Linked DNA regions of Prochlorococcus marinus XMU1402. Each later gene encodes a partner of the first gene's protein in a complex. Links are inferred from orthologs where the notes say so. Each region holds a gene or a part of one and is shown in the gene's direction. Other genes may lie near its edges.

The links. Proteins that work in one complex are often made in the same cells at the same time.
Region 2: the proteins of cdaA (region 1) and glmM are in contact, whole or in part, in a crystal structure (PDB 7OJS), measured with the Bacillus subtilis proteins. The link is inferred for Prochlorococcus marinus XMU1402 from one-to-one orthologs.

Annotation. Positions count from the first base shown.
Region 1 is NZ_JAAORD010000001.1:1,031,672-1,034,690, forward strand. What follows is about bases 76-3,015. They hold cdaA (diadenylate cyclase CdaA), read left to right. Parts: upstream 76-1,061; coding sequence 1,062-1,970; downstream 1,971-3,015. Other genes in these bases: lysA (diaminopimelate decarboxylase), read left to right, coding at 76-1,033; HA141_RS05955 (isoprenyl transferase), read left to right, coding at 1,974-2,777; bioB (biotin synthase BioB), read left to right, coding at 2,783-3,015. Also shown: more of lysA, read left to right, coding at 1-75; more of bioB, read left to right, coding at 3,016-3,019. UniProt on the Bacillus subtilis protein: One of 3 paralogous diadenylate cyclases (DAC) in this bacteria, catalyzing the condensation of 2 ATP molecules into cyclic di-AMP (c-di-AMP). Upon expression in E.coli leads to c-di-AMP synthesis.
Region 2 is NZ_JAAORD010000001.1:235,251-238,138, reverse strand. The notes cover bases 1-2,809. They hold glmM (phosphoglucosamine mutase), read left to right. Parts: upstream 1-633; coding sequence 634-1,986; downstream 1,987-2,809. Other genes in these bases: HA141_RS01255 (DUF3177 family protein), read left to right, coding at 2,746-2,809; trmB (tRNA (guanosine(46)-N7)-methyltransferase TrmB), read right to left, coding at 1,994-2,623; HA141_RS01270 (thioredoxin domain-containing protein), read right to left, coding at 1-497. Also shown: more of HA141_RS01255, read left to right, coding at 2,810-2,888. UniProt on the Bacillus subtilis protein: Catalyzes the conversion of glucosamine-6-phosphate to glucosamine-1-phosphate. Glucosamine-1-phosphate is used for cell wall biosynthesis.

The DNA of each region.
Region 1 (3,019 bases):
GGCGCTTAAAGGTGGGGTACCTAATGAAAAAATTGTCTTCCATGGTAACAATAAATCAGACAAAGAAATTGAGTTTGCTGTAAGAAATAATATTAGAATAATTGTAGATAATGATTATGACTTAGAAAGATTAGAGCAAATCTCAACTGCATTTAATAGTGATTTAGAAATAATGGTTCGCTTTACTCCTGGGATTGAATGCCATACGCATGAATATATAAGAACAGGATCATTTGATAGCAAATTTGGTTTTGGAATTGAATATTTAAATATTTTATTTGAGAGAGTCAGCAAGACAAAACATCTTAAATTAAAAGGATTACATGCACATATTGGGTCACAGATTTTTGAACTAGACCCACATAAAGATCTAGGCGAAATAATGGTGAATGTCATTCTAGACGCCAAAAAATTTGGCCATGATATTCAAAAATTGAATGTAGGTGGAGGTTTAGGCATTAAATATACAGAAAAGGACGATCCCCCTTCAATTGATGAATGGGTGAAAACAATTTCTACATCTGTTATTAAAGCTTGTAAAAAACACAGCCTAGCTTTACCTACTTTGATGTGTGAGCCAGGAAGATCAATTGTATCCACAGCAGGAATAACAATTTACAAAATTGGGGCGTTTAAAGAAATACCTGGGATCAGAACATATTTGTCTGTTGATGGTGGGATGAGTGATAATCCAAGACCGATAACATATCAATCAAATTATTCCGCTTGTTTGGTAAGTAATCCTTTTAACATAAATTCCAAAAATAAATATACTATCGCTGGTAAACACTGCGAATCAGGAGATGTGTTGTTTAAAGAGATAGAACTAGCTAATTGCAAAACAGGAGATCTCATATGTGTTTTTGGTACTGGTGCTTACAATAACTCAATGAGTTCTAATTACAACAGAATTCCAAGACCTGCTGCTCTATTGGTTTCTGATGGTGAAGCAGAAATTATCCAAAAAAGAGAAAGTCCGTTGGATCTTTTAAAATACGACGTCTTACCTGATCGCTTTCTTAAACAAAATTAGGTACATTTAGATTAATTTTGTTTTTAATGTGAATTTCTGGGGGATCATAAATTTAAAGCTTTTATTAGATGTCTTATTCGCTGTAGGTTTTGGACTTTTATTATTTTCTAGAGTTAAAGAACAGAGAACTTTATGGCTTTTAAGGGGATATTTGTTTTTAGTTTCATCAGCTTGGTTTATTCAAAGATATGCATATCTTCCATTAACATCAAAATTAATTGATGCTGCAGTCCTCGCATGCTCTCTCTCTTTAGCGATACTTTGGCAAGGAGAGCTAAGAAGGTTAATGGAATTGTTAGGTACTGGTAGGTTAGCTGTATTACTAGGAAATCCACCAAAGGAATTCAGAGCAACATCCACTACTATTACTCAGTTAGTTGATACTGCAGGTAAACTCTCTCAGAATAGGAGAGGTGCTTTAATCGTTGTGGATTTGGGGAGTGATTTAAGGCCTGAAGATTTCTTGTATTCAGGGACAAATATTGAGGCGCAACTATCAACTGAACTTTTAATAAATCTTTTTGCAACAGATACACCGCTGCATGATGGAGCAGTTCTTGTGAAAGGTAATAAAATAATATCTGCAGGTGTAATACTTCCACTCTCGCGGCAAGGAATTAGCAGATACGGTACAAGACATTTGGCTGCATTGGGAATTACAGAAAGATTTGATAGATGCATTTGTATTGTTGTTTCTGAAGAGACAGGTACGTTATCATTAGCAAATCAGGGAAAACTTGAAAGGCCAATTACTAGCAGTAGGTTACAAGAACTTCTTGTGAATTTAATAGGGAATCAAAACTCTATGGGAACTAATAAACCATCTTTAAGTAAAAATTCTTTGTCCCAAAAGACAAATACAAGTGATAATATTATTGATGAAATTAATGAAAAAGAGTCCAAAAAATCAGAAATCATTACCACTAAAAGGGACTAGAAAATGAGATTAGGAAAATTAATAGACGATAAAATTAATGATTTATTAATAAAAATAGACATGCAAAAAGTACCCAATCATGTAGCAATAATTATGGATGGCAATGGGAGATGGGCCACTGGAAAGGGTTTACCTCGATCATTTGGGCATAAACAGGGGGTTATTGTATTAAAAGAAATTCTCAAAGCTGCAAAAAATTTAGGTTGCAAAATAATTACTGTTTATGCTTTTTCAACTGAGAATTGGACAAGGCCAACAAAAGAAGTTGAATTTCTCATAAATCTTTTTAGCGAAGTTTTAAAAAATGAAATTAAAGAGATACATGAAGAATCAACAAAAATAAAATTTATTGGAGATTTAACTCCTTTTCCAAAAAATTTAAAAGAAATAATCTCTAGTTCAGAATCTTTAACTAAAAACAACAATAAATTTTTATTCAATGTTTGTGTTAATTATGGAGGTAGGCAAGAAATAGTAAAAGTTGCAAAACAATTAGCACTAAAATCTTCTTCCGGAGAAATAAAGCCAAATGAAATTGACGAAAAATTATTTGATTCAGAGCTACTAACTGGAGGTATTAAGGATCCAGAATTACTTATAAGAACTAGTGGCGAAAAGAGAATAAGTAATTTTCTATTATGGCAACTAGCATATTCAGAAATTTATATATCTGACGTACTTTGGCCTGATTTCAATGAGTATGAATTTCTTAAGGCAATAATTGATTACCAATCAAGGAATAGACGTTTCGGCGGTATAGAATCATTACCAAATGAATCTTTAAAAGATTCTCAATGTTCTTCCTAACAAAAATGACTAATGCGAATAATCATCAGTTAGATAACGAATTTAGATTTGATTGGGAAAGACAAGAAATTCTAGAAATACTTAATAAACCTCTGATCGATTTAATGTGGGAATCACAAATCGTTCACAGAAAATTCAACAAATACAACATTCAATTAGCATCGTTGTTCAGCGTAAAAACTGGTGGTTGCGAGGAAAATTGTTCGTATTGTAGCCAATCAATTTATAGTGCTAGCGAAATC
Region 2 (2,888 bases), 800 kb from region 1 along the record:
GCTGAAAATTCATCATTAATTATTTCTTCATTAGATTTTGATTCTCCCTTTAGATCAGCTAAAGATTCTCTTATTTTTATTTCCTCTTGTTTACCAATAAAAGTCGAGATTAAATTACCCTTTCTATCAAAAAGATTAACTTGAGGGATACCATTTACATTAAATTTTCGAATATAGTTATCCCATTTTTGATTGTCAACATTTAAAAAGACAAAATTAATATCTTTTTCGTATTCCTCTTTCAAAGTGGATACTTTAGGAGCCATATCTTTACAAACTTCACACCACTCAGCATAAAATTCAAGAAATGTAGGCTTATTGTTTTTAAAGGCTATTTCAGGGTTAACAGATAATTCGCCAAAACTCTTTAGAAGTAAAGTTGATTCAAATAAGAGATTCCTCAATAAAACTAATCCAATAAAAACAATAGCAATAAGTAAAACAAGTATTGCTTTAAAATTTGTTTTTAATAATGGCTCTCTACTCTCAGATTGCATTATAAATTCTTACTTACTAAAGACATCTTAAATAAGTTATACAAATAAAGAGAATTTGAATCATTTAGCTTTTAATTAACTGATAAAATAATATCTAAACAATGATCAAAATATATTTGATTCCAAAAATATAATTATGCAATCAATCTTTGGTACTGATGGGATAAGAGGAAGATTTAATAAAGAGATAACTTATGCTCTAGCCTATAAAGTTGGATATGCTTTGGGTGCGAATTTAGAAAATAATAATCCTATATTAATTGGAAGAGATACAAGAATTAGTGGAAATTTTCTGCTTCAAGCTATAGCAAATGGTATAAATGCAAGTGGTAAAAAATTTGTAAATATTGGTATATGCCCTACCCCGGCAATCCCTTTTTTAATTAAAAAAGAAAAAATGAGTAGCGGGATAATGATATCTGCGAGTCATAATCCACCCGAATATAATGGAATAAAAATCTTTGATCATAATGGTCAAAAAATTACAAAAAATTTTGAAAATAAAATTCAAAAATTTGTTGAAGAACAAAGTCAAAATAAATCAGTTCACACCAAAGAGCTCTCTTTAAAAACAAATAAAGAGCTTATGGGTATTTATATCAAAGGCTTAATCCAAACAATGGGCGGAGTAAATTTAAGCGGTATAAAAATTATATTAGACACATGCTATGGCTCAGCAACAACCTGCGCAAAAGAAATTTTTCAGAATCTTGGAGCAGATGTAAGAGTTATTAATAATACGAAAAATGGATCAAAAATTAATATGAAATGTGGTTCTACTAATCTTGAACCAATAAAAAAGGCATTACAAGAAAATCCTGCAGATATGGGATTTAGCTTCGATGGTGATGCCGATAGAGTAATTGGACTAGATTCTAAAGGTAATGTACTAGATGGAGATCATATTCTTTTTCTTTGGGGTAGGGAACTTATGGAACAAAAAATTCTGACGAATAATTTGCTTATATCAACTCAAATGGCAAATTTAGGTTTTGAAAAAGCCTGGAATAAAATTGGTGGTTTTTTATATAGAACTGATGTAGGAGATAAATACGTTCATGAGGCAATTAAAGAAAAAAGAGCTGTTTTAGGAGGTGAGCAATCAGGCCATATACTTTCAAAAATTAATAACTTTTCTGGAGATGGAATATTGACTGCAATTCAAATTTCTAAATACTGTAAAAAGAAAAATATAACTTTAAATGATTGGTTAAAAACTAGTTTCAACCCTTTTCCTCAGAAACTAACCAACATCGATTTAGATTTTAATATTAATAAGATCAATCAAAAAGCTAAAAATTTAATTAATCAAACTATAGCAAGTTACCAGGCTAATAACTCAGATAATTTTAGAATTTATATAAGGCCTAGCGGTACAGAACCCGTAATGAGAGTTCTGATTGAGGCCAAAAATCAGACGGAAGTTAATTCTTTATCTAGCGAAATAACGAAAAAACTATCTTTGGAAATTAATAAAATAATGAATTAATTAAGAATCAAATTTTTATATAAATCTTTTCAAAAATATCAAGCTGATTAACAATCGCATACTTCTCTCTATTAGTTTGAACTTTATTTGGATTAAAACTTCTAGAATAATTAATATCCTTATTATCTATGGTTTTAAAATTAAAATTACTTAATATAGTATTATCCATATAATCTAATAAATCCTTTACATCAGTTTTAATAAAAATTAGGCATCCTTTTTGTAATGAATTTGAGAGAATATTGATAAATTCTGTTTGAATTACACGCCTTTTATAATGTCTTTTTTTGAACCATGGATCAGGAAAGTTAAAGGAAATACTTTTTACATTTTTGATAATAAAATTATTTTTGACATCTTTCAAAATATTAATAGCATTGCCAAATGCAAAGTATAAATTTTTAATTTCTCTTTCTCGGACTTTTGCTTTAGAAGTTTCAACTAATTTCTCGCGTATTTCAATTCCTAAATAATTCCAACTGTTATTAACTAAAGCTAACTCAAATAGAAAGTCACCAGCAGCAGAACCTATATCCAAATGCAGATTCAAATAAGGATCATCAAACATTTCAGTCAGAGAAGGGATTCTCTCAACTTCATTAAAATTTTTACTCAGGGGATTAACATGCTGTCTCATACAGTTATTAATCTATTCCTCGGCAATAATATTAGGATGCATAATATTCATAACTATGACAATAGTAAGTTAAAAAGTAACAGTTTGATGTTTAATTATTATGTATGTAAAAAGAAAAAGTTTTGAACGTTTTTAATCAACTTTCTATTTGGCTATCTTTTCAACTTTCAATAATTTTCTTTATTGGTATTCCTGTTACCTTGTTCTTTTGGTCAATTAAGAAAAGAAATCAAGCTGTTAATAAACTTCTATCAATTTATTGGAA